DNA from 2 places in the Arthrobacter sp. 05L428 genome. Region 1 is predicted to be linked to the other one. Evidence: predicted binding sites of a transcription regulator. Region 1 holds the regulator's gene; the other holds the start of a gene.
What was found. Region 1 encodes HrcA, which represses chaperone genes, less so after heat shock. Its sites were predicted from a motif close to TTNGCACTCGNNNNNNNCGAGTGCNAA; they were not measured.
Positions count from the first base shown of each region.

Region 2: AC1DH3_RS00155 (Hsp20/alpha crystallin family protein) is a predicted target of HrcA. The motif match lies at 2,610-2,636, and genes of this name have one in related genera.

Region 1 is NZ_JBFTNW010000001.1:1,252,007-1,259,105, forward strand. Features, by position in the region: gene hemW (radical SAM family heme chaperone HemW) at 1-57, shown strand, start outside; gene AC1DH3_RS05810 (DUF4870 domain-containing protein) at 127-546, opposite strand; gene AC1DH3_RS05815 (DUF3097 domain-containing protein) at 669-1,523, opposite strand; gene hrcA (heat-inducible transcriptional repressor HrcA) at 1,756-2,769, shown strand; gene dnaJ (molecular chaperone DnaJ) at 2,850-3,977, shown strand; gene AC1DH3_RS05830 (16S rRNA (uracil(1498)-N(3))-methyltransferase) at 3,980-4,750, shown strand; gene AC1DH3_RS05835 (GerMN domain-containing protein) at 4,825-5,760, opposite strand; gene AC1DH3_RS05840 (PhoH family protein) at 6,077-7,099, shown strand, end outside.
Region 2 is NZ_JBFTNW010000001.1:22,050-29,148, reverse strand. Features, by position in the region: gene AC1DH3_RS00170 (glycoside hydrolase family 1 protein) at 1-957, opposite strand, end outside; gene AC1DH3_RS00165 (hypothetical protein) at 1,085-1,474, opposite strand; gene AC1DH3_RS00160 (DnaJ domain-containing protein) at 1,568-1,987, opposite strand; gene AC1DH3_RS00155 (Hsp20/alpha crystallin family protein) at 2,108-2,533, opposite strand; gene AC1DH3_RS00150 (MerR family transcriptional regulator) at 2,683-2,970, shown strand; gene AC1DH3_RS00145 (phosphatase PAP2 family protein) at 3,000-3,779, opposite strand; gene AC1DH3_RS00140 (DNA alkylation repair protein) at 3,903-5,000, shown strand; gene AC1DH3_RS00135 (hypothetical protein) at 5,117-5,326, shown strand; gene manD (D-mannonate dehydratase ManD) at 5,455-6,684, opposite strand; gene AC1DH3_RS00125 (sugar kinase) at 6,750-7,099, opposite strand, start outside.

The DNA of each region.
Region 1 (7,099 bases):
ACGCTCAAGGGCCGGCTCCTAGCCGACGCCGTGGTCCGCCGGATCCTCCCGGACTAGGTAGTCAGCCCATGCGGGCCGGAAGTGTCCGATCGCGTTGGGCGCGCGGGCCGGAAATGTCCGTTCGCGCTACTTGATCCAGCGGAGGTTGTATTCGTAGCGGTGCGGCTGGCCGCGGTTGACGTGGATGCCGGCGGCCACCGAGAAGCAGGCGAGGGCAATCCAGATGGCGGTCGCCAGGACTGCGAACAGGTTGCCCACCACCGGGACGAAGACCAGCAGATTGGCTACCACCGCAGCGATGGTGGGCGGAAGCGTAAAGTTCAGCGCCTCCTTCGACTCCTGCGCCGTGAACGGGCCGCGGTCCTTGAAGATCAGGTAGATCAGCAGCGCGGGAATGCAACCCAGAATGCCGCCAAAGTGCGCCAGGGTGGCCCATTGCCGGTCCTCGCTTGCCGTCAACGGCAGAGCATTTGCGGGAACGCCATGGTACTGCGACTGGCCATGGCCGGCCTGGTGATCCGTGTGTTCGCGTGCGTCTTCTGCCACGTTTCGTCCTTTGGATTGCGGTGGAGCGTAGGTACCTGTACGAGCCGCGGCCGCAACAGAATGCAGCGGCCGCCCTACCAAGAATACTTGCTCGGACCGCGAACTAAAGCACGAGGAGGCGGCTACGGCACCGTGAGGAAGTCGATGACCTCTTCGACCCGGCCCAGCAGGGAGGGCTCCAGGTCCGCGTAGCTGCGGACCGCGCCGAGGAGTTTCTGCCAGCCCAGGCCGATGTCCTCCTTGGTGCTGTGCGGCCAGCCGAAGGCCGTCAGGATGCCGGTCTTCCAGTCCACCCCGCGCGGAATCACCGGCCACCGCTCAATGCCCAGGGCGGCAGGGCGGATGGCCTGCCAGACGTCGACGTACGGGTGCCCGACGATCAGCACGTTGCCGGCCGCGCCCGGGGAGGCCATCACCGCGTCGGCGATTCGCGACTCCTTCGAGTCTGGAACAAGGTGGTCCACCAGGACGCCGAGGCGACGGCCGGGGCCGGGCCGGAACTCCTTCACGGCGGCAGCGAGGTCGTCGATGCCGTGCAGCGGCTCGACCACGATGCCCTCGACGCGGAGGTCGTCACCCCAGACTTTCTCGACGAGTTCGGCGTCGTGCTTGCCTTCCACCCAGATCCGGCTGGCCTTCGCGACCTGGGCACGCTGTCCCTCCACCCGGACCGAACCGGAGGCGGTGCGCGCGCCGACTCCGGCACCCGCCGCGGGAACCCGCGGGGCGGGCGGCATCAGCCGGATGGGCTGGCCCTCGAGCAGGAAGCCGAAGCCGAGGCGGAAGGATCGGGACTTGCCGCGCCGGTCCTCGAGGGCCACGACGTGCATGCCGCCGGACTTCTCCACCCGGGTTACGGCGCCCACCCAGCCGGACTGCACGTCCTCCAGCACCATGCCGCGCTCCACCGGGATCTCGGGCAGCTGGGCCTTGGCGGGCGCGGAGAGATCCTGCGGGCCCCAATTCTGGTACGACATCTGCTACACACTGCTTTGCACTCGGGAATTACGGGGGACAGAACGGCGGCGCGGCCTGTGGTGTGCCGGGAAACACCAGTCCCGGGGCTCACGCCCGCAGCGAATCCAATGCTAACAACGGCGCGACTCATATTAGACTGGTTAGCACTTAGGCATGTCGAGTGCTAACCCCGGGTGTTCCTGCACGCGCGGCGGCACCGGCGAACCGATACGGGTCGATTGGAGGTGGAGAGTGAGCGAGCCACGCAAACTCGAAGTGCTGCGCGCCATCGTGGAGGACTACGTCCATTCCCGCGAGCCGGTAGGATCCAAGGCCCTGGTGGAACGGCACCATCTGGGCGTGTCCAGCGCCACGATCCGCAATGACATGGCCGCCCTGGAAGACGAGGGCCTGATCACGGCGCCGCATACCAGCGCCGGCCGGATTCCCACGGACAAGGGCTACCGCCTGTTCGTGGACCAGATTTCGGCCGTCAAACCCCTCTCTCCGGCGGAGCGCCGCGCCATCCAGGCGCTGCTCGAGGGGTCCGATGACCTCGACGACGTGCTGGACCGGACAGTGCGGCTGCTATCGCAGCTGACGAACCAGGTCGCCGTCGTGCAGTACCCGCTGTTGAGCCGGGCCCGCGTCCGGCACATCGAATTCGTGCTCCTGGCGCCGCGCAAGGTACTCACGGTCCTGATCGCGGATACGGGCAAGGTGGAACAGCGGGTGATCGACGTCGGCCAGGACTTCGGCGACGACGCCCTCGCCGAACTCCGCACCCTGTTCCTGGCCAGGCTCTCCGGCACCCCGTTGAGCTTGCTGCCCCAGTCGCTGCAGGCCGTGGTGGACAGCTGTCCGCCGGTGCGGCGGGGACCCGCCCAGGCCCTGGCCCGCGGGCTTGAATCGCTTGCCGCGAGCAGCCGCGAGGAACGGATGGTCATGGCCGGGACCGCCAACCTGGCCAGGTCCAATGTGGATTTCCCGCTGAGCATCGGACCCGTGCTCGAAGCGCTTGAAGAGCAGGTGGTGATGCTGCGCCTGCTCAGCGACATGGCGGAGGACCCGCGCGGCGTCACGGTAAGCATCGGCCGGGAGAACCCCTACGACGGCCTGTCCGAAGCGTCCGTGGTGGCCACCGGCTACGGACCGGACGCCACGGCCAAGGTCGGAGTCCTTGGCCCCACCCGGATGGACTACCCCACCACCATGGCCGCCGTCCGTGCGGTGGCCCGCTACCTTTCGCGGATCCTCGGGCCCTGACGGGCCGGATCCGGAACCGGACTTCTTGCCAACTACAGGCAGTGCCCCACTGGCAGTACAAAAAGGAAGAGATACAGACTTTGAGCAGCCACTATGACGTTCTTGGAGTCTCCCGTGAAGCCACGGGGGAAGAGATCAAGAAGGCCTACCGCAAGCTTGCGCGGACCCTGCACCCGGATGTGAACCCCGGTGATGACGCTTCCGAGCGCTTCAAGGCGGTCACCCATGCCTACGAGGTGCTTTCCGACCCGCAAAAGCGCCGGGTCTACGACACGACGGGCAACGAGAACGGGAACGACAACGGCTTCGGCGGCGGCTACGCCGGCCAGGGCTTCGCCTTCCAGGACATCTTCGAAACCTTCTTCGGCGGCGCCGGCAGCCAGGGCGGCCCCGCCTCCCGGGTGCGGCGCGGCCAGGACGCCCTGATCAGCGTCCGGATCGACCTGCGCGACGCCGTCTTCGGGGTCAACAAGAAGCTCGAAGTGGACACCGCCGTCACCTGCCCCACCTGTGAGGGTTCCTGCTGCCGCGAAGGCAGCCACCCCGAGCGCTGCGACATTTGCGGCGGCAGCGGCCAGGTCCAGCGCGCCGTGCGTTCCATCCTCGGCCAGGTCATGACCACTGCCCCCTGCGGCAGCTGCGAGGGCTTCGGCACGGTGATCAAGGATCCCTGCAACGAATGCGCCGGCCAGGGCCGCATCCGCAGCCGCCGCTCGCTTACCGTCAAGGTTCCCGCCGGCGTCGCTACCGGCACCCGCATCCAGCTCTCCGGCCAGGGTGAGGCCGGTCCTGCCGGCGGCCCGTCCGGTGACCTGTACGTCGAGATCCGGGTCAACAACGACCCCACCTACGTGCGCGAAGGCGACGACCTGCACGCTAGCCTGAACATCCCGATGACGGCGGCCGCGCTCGGCACAGAGCTGACCCTTGAGACCTTTGACGGTCAACAGGAAATCGACGTCAAGGCCGGCACCCAGTCCGGCGAGGTCATCACGCTGCGTGGCCTGGGCGTCACGCACCTGCGCGGCTACGGCCGCGGAGACCTCAAGGTCCACCTGCAGGTGGATACCCCCGCGAAGCTCGACGCCGCCCAGGAAGACCTGCTGCGCCAGCTCGCCAAACTCCGCGGCGAGCAGTTCACCGAAGGGAAGCTTGCCGCCAGCGGCGGTGTCTTCGCGAAGCTGCGGGACCGGCTCGGTAACCTGTAGCGGTGAGCAACCCGGTCTTCTTCACCCCCGCAGGCACCCTGGACCAGCTGGTCCCCGGCGCGACGTTCGTCCTCGAAGGCGCCGAGGCGCGCCACGCGGTGACGGTCAAGCGCCTGGCCGTGGGGGAGCCGGTGGACATCGCCGACGGCGCCGGCAAGCGGATCACCGGCACCGTGACGGCCGCCGCGCCGCAGGAGCTGACGGTGGAGTGCGGCGAGGTCGTGACCGAGCCAAGGCCTGACGTTCGGCTGGTGCTGGTGCAGGCCCTGGCCAAGGGCGACCGCGACGAGCTGGCGGCTGAGACCGCGACCGAATTGGGGATTGACGCCGTCGTGCCCTGGCAGGCCGAACGCTCGATCGTCCGCTGGAAACCCGAACGCGCGGCGAAGGCGCACGCCAAATGGCAGTCCGTGGTGACGGCAGCCGCGAAGCAGGCACGCCGCGCCTGGATTCCGGAGGTCCGCGCCGCGGTGGACGGCAACGGCCTGCAGGCGGCCGTAGCCGCCGCGGACCTGGCCGTGATCCTGCACGAGGACGCGGTTCGGCCCCTGCGGCAGGTGCTGGAGGCCTGGCACCAGCAGGCCGGCGACGGCGGTGTGGCCCGCGAGGTGCTCCTGATCGTGGGCCCCGAGGGCGGCATCAGCCCCCGCGAGGTCACCCGGCTGTGCGATGCGGGAGCCGTCACCGCCCTGCTGGGCCACCACGTGCTGCGTTCTTCCACCGCCGGCCCCGCCGCCACGGTGCTGGCCAGCGACGTCCTGGGACGTTGGTAGGGGCAAGCAGTAGTAGGACAGGCCAGGCGCCGCGCCCGTGCGGGTCCGCCGGGTGCCTGCCTTAGCGGAATGCCTTAGCGGACAGTGAACCCGCGGGTATCTACGTTCAGGTCCTGGACCTTGCTGCTGGGATCGACCTGCGACACGCGGACCTCATACTCACCGGGACCGAGGTTCAACGAGAGGTTGAACAGGCCGGGCTTCGAGGCATCGGCGGAGGCCGTGATGTTGCCGTCCAGATAGGGCGTCTTGCTGGCGCCGTCGACCCGCAGGATCTCCCAGCGCAGCTTTCCGCCCGGGACCGTGCTCCGGCCGGAAATCTTGACCGCGCCGTCCGCCACCTCGGTGCCCTCCTGCGGATCGATGATCCACACAGGCGCCACCATTCCGGCGCTGCGCGAGGTCGGTGAACCGAGCCGGACCCGGTTGAAGGCGACGTAGTCGGTGTGCCCGTCGACGAGGATGACGACCTGGATCTGCTGCCCGGTATCGGTCAGCCCGGCGCTGGCACCGGCGGCCGTGGCCGTGTAGACGAGCTGCTGGATCGCGCGTTCGGCCATGTCGGCGTCGACGTTGCTGTTGAACGCATCGGCGGACACATCCACCGTGATCACGTTCTTGCCGGAAATCGAGGTGGCCAGGAGCCTGGGGTTCTGCCACGGGGTGAAGAAATCAGGGTCCAGCGGCTTCTGCGACATCATCACCCGCAGCGCCCGGGTGATCGGGTTGTCCTCTTCCGACACGTCCCGGAACTCGCGGTACAGGAAGACGTTGTTGTTGCTGCGCCCGATCCAGTAGACCGGAGCCTTGTTGGAGGCCTGGGTGGATTCCAGCGGTGCGCTGGTGGTGGCGACGCCGGCGGCCGGGCCGGGGACCGTGTGGGAGGGCGTGTCGGAGTTCGTGATGCCCGGCTGGGGCGTGGCCACGCAGCCGGACAGCGCCAGGGCAGCGGGCAGCACAAGGTGCAGCAAGCCGCGGCGCGTATTCCGCCCTGCTGCTGTCTTGTTCACTCCACGCTGGCTGATTGCCCTGTCCCTTCGCTGTGTTTCTCGCTCCGCGGGCCCGGCAGGGCCGAATCCAGCATTGCACAAGGTGCCTGCGCTCCAGTGGGGATTCCGCGCTGTCCGGCGAACTGCAACGGGAACGATATGAGGACGATATGAAGTTGATACCTAATGCCCTCCGCTCCGGCACCGGGCCGCGCTGGCGTAAGATGGAAGGACCCGCTGAAACCCGGCGCGGACGGCCCGGAACGCCGTCGGCCGGCGCCGAGGCGGCGAGACCATTTCCGAACTGGAGGGGACCAGAGGCCCACGGGCCAACACCATGACTGAAGCAGCCAACGGCAAGGCCCGGATCAGCGCGAACGAGCGCACCGCAGGGGAATTTCCCCACTCCCTCCCAGGTCTGCGGACGGAGGTGGTCCTGTTCGACAATTCCGACCAGATGGTGCAGTCCCTGGGGAGCCATGACGAAGCCCTGCGCTTTATCGAAACCCAGTTCCCCAGCGTCGACTTCCATGTCCGCGGGAACGAGCTCTCCATCAGCGGCCCTGCCGCCGACGTGCCCAGGATTATGCGGCTGCTCAACGAGGTGCGCGGCCTGGTGGCGCGCGGCACGGTGATTACGCCGGTTGTCCTGCAGCAGCTCGTGTCGCTGTTGCGCACCCAGTCGCTGCAGAACCCGGTGGACGTGCTCACCCACAACATCCTCTCCAGCCGCGGCAAGACCATCCGGCCCAAGACCTTGAACCAGAAGAACTATGTGGATGCGATTGACGCAAACACGGTGATCTTCGGGATCGGCCCGGCCGGCACCGGCAAGACCTACCTGGCCATGGCCAAGGCGGTCCAGGCGCTGCAGCAGAAGGAAGTCAGCCGGATCATCCTGACCCGCCCGGCCGTCGAAGCGGGGGAGCGGCTCGGCTTCCTGCCCGGCACGCTCAGTGACAAGATCGATCCCTACCTGCGTCCGCTCTACGACGCCCTGCACGACATGATGGACCCCGAGTCGATCCCGCGGCTGATGGCCGCCGGCACCATCGAGGTGGCGCCGCTGGCCTACATGCGCGGACGCACGCTCAACGACGCGTTCATCATCCTGGACGAGGCCCAGAACACCACCCCCGAGCAGATGAAGATGTTCCTCACCCGGCTGGGCTTCGGCTCCAAGATGGTCGTCACCGGCGACGTCACCCAGGTGGACCTGCCGTTCGGCACCCGTTCCGGGCTGCGGATCGTCGAAGACATCCTGCAGGGGATCGAGGACGTCAATTTCTCGGTCCTGGACGCATCCGACGTTGTCCGGCACCGGCTGGTGGGCGACATCGTCAACGCGTACAGCGTCTGG
Region 2 (7,099 bases), 1.2 Mb from region 1:
GGCCATGCCCTGGGGCACGGTGCCCTCGCCGGGTCCGGCCGCCACCCGGGTGGGCATGTAGTAGTTCAGCCCGTAGAAGTCCAGCGGCTGCGAAATCAGTTCCATGTCCTCGCTGGACGGGCTGAAGGAGGAGAAGAAAGTGGCGGCCCTGATGGCGTCCGGATACTTGCCCAGCAGCACCGGGTCCGCGTACAGGCGGTTCTGGGCCATGTCCATCAGCCCGGCGCTGACCTTGTCCAGCGGGTTGGCCGAGGCCGGGACCATCGGTGAATAGACATTGGTGAGGCCGATTTCACCGGGCACCTTCGCCGCCCGCAGCGCCTGCATCGCGAGCCCGTGGCCCAGCAGCTGGTGGTGGACGCTCGGCAGCGCCTTGAGCATGTGCGCTTCGCCCGGGGAGTGCACGCCCAGCATGTAGCCGTTGGCACTCACCGTGGCCGGTTCGTTGATGGTCACCCAGCGGGCCACCCGGTCCCCGTAGGCCGCGGCGGCGATGGCGGCGAATTCCCCCAGCCGGTAGGCGGTGTCCCGGTTCATCCAGCCGCCGGCCTCGTCCAGCTCCAGCGGCGTGTCCCAGTGGTACAGGGTGGCCATCGGCGAGATCCCGTTGGCCAGCAGCAGGTCGATCAGGCGGTCATAGAAGTCCAGGCCCTTGGGATTCACCGGACCGCTGCCGCCGGGCTGGATGCGGGGCCAGGACAGCGAGAACCGGTAGGAATCGATCCCCAGCTCCTTCATCAGCGCCACATCTTCGGGCATCCGGTGGTAATGGTCGCAGGCCATGGCGGGGCTGTGATCATTGACGATCGAGCCCGGGGTAGCCGCAAAGACATCCCATCCCGAAGGTCCGCGCCCGTCCTCGTCCAGCGCCCCCTCGATCTGGAAGGCGGCGGTCGCCACGCCCATGGTGAAATCGGCCGGCAGCAGAGCGGCCAGATCGTGGGCGGAAGCATTCATTGGCGGATCCCCTATGCAGTTGCGCTGGTGGTTGATTGATTTTAGGCCCCGGCGGGCGCCCACGCCACAACCGGCGCCGGCACCTCCGCCGGTGTGTCCGGCGCCTCCGCCCCCTGAGCCCGGCGCCCTAGTAGGTGGACTCCTCCGGCCCGAAGAGGAACTCCTTGGCATGGGCGACGGCCTTCTTGAACGCGTCATTCCGCAGGCTCAGGAGTTGCTCCGCCTCGTCCGCCGCGGGCTCAAGGTAGCCGGTAAACCCGGGCCGGAGCACCCAGATGTCCCCGGCGGGCGGTAGATAGAACACCCCGAAGGAGCGGTGCTGGCTGTCCTCGGCGGCCCAGATGGGCACCACCGCCAGCGCGGCGCCGGTGTCCACATTGATCCACTGTGCGCGCGGAAGGGGCAGTTCGTGGGCCTCCGGGTCAAGGAAGGGCGCGGTTCCTTCGCCCCACCTCTCCTCGAACCGCTCGTGGAACGCGGGCATCAGGTGCGAATCGTAACGCCGCCATGCGCTCATGGCTATCCTCCATTTTCTTGTATTCCTGCCTGCTGCTTCCTGCCTGGTGCTTCCTGCCTGGTGCGGCACGCGGCACCGCCCCTGGTTCCCGCGTCACTCCGGCCCCCGCTCCCACCGCACCGGGGTCACGCGCAGCACCGGCTGCCCGCCTCGGTGGTGCCGCACCGGAATGTCCCGGCCGACGGCGGTGCGGCCGGCGGCGGTGCCCCCGGTGTCTGCCACGCGGGCCGGGCGGGCCGGCCGGGCCGCGGAACCGGCGGCGTCATAGGCGGCCCGCGCGTCAGGATTCCGCAGCACCGAGAACGACTCAAGGATGCGGCGCGCCTCCTCCCCGCCGTCAGACCCGGCGCCGGGCCGGGCATCCGGGCCGCCTCCGGACGCCGCACCGGCGGCCGCTTCGACGTCGGGATGGCGGCGGCGCATCAGCGCGCGGAAGGAGCGCTGGATCTCGGCCGGAGACGCATCCGGCGCGACGTGCAACGCGGCGTAGAAGCCGCGCGGGTCGCGGTTCATCGGCTCACCTCCTGGCTGGCCGGACGGGGCTCGGGCCGATCAGGCGGGGATCCGGCCGCACGTTCCGGCCGGCCGGATCCCCGCACCGCCAGCGGTCCGAAGCGTCCGCCGCCGGCGCTGTTACTTCCCGATCTCCTGCATCTTGTCCTGCGTGTGCGTGATTTCAATCTTCCGCGGCTTGGCCTGCTCCAACACCGGAATCCGGAGCGTCAGGACGCCGTCGGCGTAGCTCGCCTTGACCTTGTCGGTGTCCAGCGTGTCGCCCAGGATCAGCTGGCGGCTGAATACTCCGCGCGGCCGTTCCGAGGCGATCAATTCAACGTTGGGCTGCGTCGGGTCGCGCCGTTCGGCCCTGACGGTCAGGACGTTGCGCTCGATGTCGAGATCCACCGAGTCAACATTGACGCCGGGAAGATCGAACGCGACGACGAATTCGCCGTCCTCCTGCCACGCGTCCATCGGCATGGCGGCGGGCCGCGCCGCCGTTCCGAAGACTTGCTGGGTCAGCCGGTCCAATTCACGGAACGGGTCCGTACGCATCAACATCATTTCCCACTCCTTCATACGAGAGTCTTGAATCTTCCTGCCTATCCAGCCCACTCGGTTATCTGTGGTGGTGGATATAGATTTTTTATAGCACCAGTGCCAAACTGATGCAACAGGAAATTTTTCGACCACACGAAGGGACGTGAGCCATGGCGGAACGTGAAGCGGACGTCGGGGTGTACGCGATCTCCGTGGTGGCTCAGCTGGTCGGGACCGGGCCGCAGAACATCCGGCTTTACGAGCGCAGGGGACTCCTGACCCCGGACCGCACGGCGGGCGGAACGCGGCAGTACAGCGAGACGGATCTGGTGGTGCTGCGGCGGATCAGTGAGCTGCTGGACGAGGGGCTGAACCTCGCCGGCGTCGCCAAGGTGCTGGAACTGGAAACGGCTAATGCCAAGCTCCGTGCGGAGCTTAAACGACGCGGGGCGCGCTGACCGGCAGCGCGCCCCGTCTTCGCCGGCGCCTACTCCGCGCCGGTCTCCTGCTTGGAGAGTTCACCGGTGATCCGCTCGCCCGGGATCCTGGCGGTCCGCCAGGTGTCCAGCAGGATCACGGCGCCCAGGATCACGAACGAGATGGACAGCGAGGCAAGGGCATCGGTGGTCCAGTGGTAGCCGAGGTACAGCCGGCTGAGCGCGGCGAAGAAGATCCCGATGCCGGCTACGGCGAAGCCCGCGACGGCGGCTTTCGGGTTCTTGCGGCGGGAAAAGATCAGGAACGTGGTGATCAGCAGGAAGTCACAGGCGCCCAAGACGTGGCCTGACGGGAACGAGAACGTGGAGTCAGCCCCGAAGAGCATAAGGTCCACCGGCGGGCGCTGCCGGCCGACCGACCGGCCGATGATCTGGGCCAGGATGACCCCGGTCAGCATGCCACCGGCCAGCACCATCGGCCGCCAGGCGTGCTTGGCCAGCAGCCCCCACGCCACCGTGAACACCAGGATGATGATCGGCAGGCCGATGGGTCCGAAGACAATGGCCAGGATGATCATGATGGTCGTGGCCGGCTCCCCGCGCAGGGCCACGAGCCCGGAGCGCACCGGCTCGTCAACGGCGGTGATACCGCCGTGCTGCAGCACGCTAACCAGGATGGCAATGAACGCCACGACGCCGACGACCATAAGCCCGACGGCGATCCGGTACAGATTCCGCCGCGCATCCACGCTCATGTAGCGCTCCTCCACCACAAACTTGTCATGGAAGACCCGCCACCAGCCGGATTGCCCGGTTTTCTGCTCTGCCATTGCCGTATCCGCCTCTGCGCCGTGTGTGGACATTCCCAACGTGAAGAATATCCCGGTTCCCGCGCCGCGGGCGCGTCGGACCGGCAGCCGGTCCCGCGCCGTTCCCGCCGGTAGCCTGAACCCATGGGTGTCATGAACGAACTGATCAACCCCGGGGTGGTCGGCTCGCTGGGACGGATCCTTGCCGCTGCTTCCCCCGGCCGCCGCTTCCCGCAACTGGCCGGCACGGCCGGGCAGCTGGACGGGCTGGGCCTGCGCGAACGCACCGACCTGCTCAGCAGCGCCCTGCTCACCGATCTGCCCGCCGACTACACCGCTGCGGCGGCGGTCTTCCGCCAGGCGCTGAAGGACCCGGACTTCACCGGCTGGATGATCTGGCCGGTCAGCGAGGCGGCCGCCACCCTCGCCCTTGCCCGGAGGGGCCCCGCCGATTTCGAGGACTGCTTGTCGCTGCTCGCCGAGCTGACTCCGCGGCTCACGGGTGAATTCGCCATCCGGCGGCTCCTGGATGCGGACCTCGACCGGGCCCTGACGGTCATCCAGCGCTGGACCAGCCACCCCGACTGGCAGGTCCGACGGCTCGCCAGCGAGGGCACCCGGGCGTACCTGCCGTGGGCAATCCGTGTTCCCGGACTCACGGCCCGGCCGGCGGCAACCCTCCCGATCCTGGACGCCCTGTACCGCGACCCGGTCGAGGATGTCCGGCGGTCGGTGGCCAACCACCTGAACGACCTGGCCCGGCATGCCCCCGACGAAGTGGTCGCCGCCGCAGCGCGCTGGCTGGCGGAGCCGGACGCGAACACCGCCAGGGTGGTCCGCCACGGCCTGCGGACCCTGGTCAAGAAGGCCCACCCCGGCGCGCTGGAGTTGCTCGGCTTCGCGCCGGCGTCGCTCGCCGTGACGCCTCCCCGACTCGACCGCACCGTCGTGGAACTGCCGGGAGACCTGGGCTTCGATTTCGACGTCGCCAACACCGGCCCGGCGGAGGCCCGCATCGCCGTCGACTACGTGGTGCACTACGCCAAAGCCAACGGCGTCCTCGCGGACAAAGTGTTCAAGCTCGGCACGGCCGTCCTCGGGCCGGGTGAATCCAGGACATTTTCGAAGCGCCACGCCTTCCGCCAGATGACCACCCGGGTCCACCACCCCGGCGACCACGCGCTGCAGCCGCAGGTCAACGGGGTGCGCTATCCGGGGGCCGGTTTCACGGTGCTGACCTAGGCTCCGGAAACGGACGGCGGCGTGCCCGCGTGGTGATTTGACTCACATTTAAATCAGACGTTATCCTCGCTTCAGCCGTTGGCCCCGCGGCGACCACCTCCCGGAAAGACAGTGCGATGACGACAGCAAGCGAATGCATCGAGATCCAGGTCGACAATCGCCAACTCCTGGACGACCGGCTCAACGACGCCGTCCAGGGGCTGCAGCGGCTCGCCATGCTCACCGGCACCCACGGCATCCTGCTGACCCGGCACAAGCCGGGGCACTACACGGCCGCACTTTCGGACCAGGTCCCCTTCGGGATGACACGGGAAGTCGTCCGCTAGGCCGCGGGCGCGGCGGCCCGGGGACGACGCGCCCCGGCCGCTAACCAGACCAGGTCCCGGGCGGCTGAGCTGCGAATCGCCGCCCGGGACCTTTTTGGCTTCAGCGGCGGTTCACCAGCCGTGGCCAATCACCAGTCATGGACGGTGCCGTCGACGAGGCGGTTGTAGGGCAGGTAGGCCTGCTGGTACGGGTAGGCCGCGGCGGCCTCCTCGTTGAACTCGACGCCGATGCCGGGGGTCTCCCCCGGGTGCAGGTAGCCGTCAACGAAGGTCATGGACTGCTCGAAGACCTCGTTGGTTGCATCCGAGTGCTGCATGTATTCCTGGATCCCGTAGTTGTGGATGGCCAGGCCCACGTGCAGCTGCGCGGCGAACCCGACCGGGGAGATGTCCGTGGGGCCGTGGAAGCCGGACTTGATCTGGTACTGCGCGGCGAAGTCCATGACTTTCTTCAGCGGCGAGATACCGCCGAAGTGCGTGGAGGCGGCCCGGACGTAGTCGATCAGCTGTTCCTTGATGATGGTCTGGTAGTCGTACACGGTGTTGAAGATTTCACCGATGGCCAGCGGCGTGGTGGTGTGCTGCCGGACCAGGCGCAGCGCCTCCTGGTTTTCCGCCGGGGTGCAGTCCTCCAGCCAGAACAGGTCGTAGGGTTCCAGCGCCTTGCCCAGCTTCGCGGCCTGGATCGGCGTCATCCGGTGGTGCCCGTCGTGCAGCAGCGGGATTTCCGGTCCGAACTCGTTCCGGACCGCCTCGAACACCGTCGGCAGGTGCCGCAGGTAGGCGCGGGTGTCCCAGTCCTCCTCCTGCGGGAACGCACCGCGCCCGGCGGGTTCGTAGTCGTACCGCTCCCCCGAGGCCTGTGCCTGCGCCGCGACCCCGTACACGGCCTTGATGCCGGGCACGGCGGTCTGGATCCGGATCGACTTGTAGCCCAGCTCCAGGTGTTCGCGGACCGAGTCGAACAGCGATTCCAGGTCCGAGCCGGAGGCGTGGCCGTACGCGCGCAGGCCGTTCCGGGACGCCCCGCCCAGCAGCTGGTAGACGGGCATGCCGGCCAGCTTGCCCTTGATGTCCCAGAGCGCCATGTCGACGGCGGCGATCGCGGCCATTGTGACGGGGCCGCGGCGCCAGTACGAGGACCGGTAGAGGAACTGCCAGGTGTCCTCGATCCGGTGCGGGTCCTTGCCGATCAGCAGCTGCGCAACATGCTCCTTCAGGTACGCGGCGACGGCCAGCTCACGGCCGTTGAGGGTGGCGTCGCCGATACCGGTGACACCGTCCTCGGTGGTGATCCGCAACGTGACGAAGTTGCGGGAGGGGCTGGTCACAAAGACTTCGGCGGCAATGATTTTCACGGCTGGTCCAGGCTTTCGGTGTCGGTCGGGAGGGATTCCGGGATGGTTCCGGAAGGTTGGGGGTCTTAGCGCTGGGTGCTTCCGTCCGGGGCGGTATCCAGCAGCGCCAGTTCCGCGGCGCTGGGGAGGCCCTCGCAGTCACCGGCGGTGCTGACCGCAAAGGCGCCGGCGAGGGTGCCGCGCTTGAGGCGGGCGGCGACGTCGCCGCCGTCGAGCAGGGCGGAAAGATAGCCCGCGGTGAAGGCGTCCCCCGCACCGACGGTGTCGATACTGGTCACCGGCACGGCGGGGGCCTCCCAGCGGCCGGCTGCGGTGTGGACCCCGGCGCCGGCGGCGCCGCGCTTGACCACGACCTCCCGGACACCGCGCTCCAGGAGCTCGGCGGCCATGGCCAGTTCGGCGGCTTCGGGACATG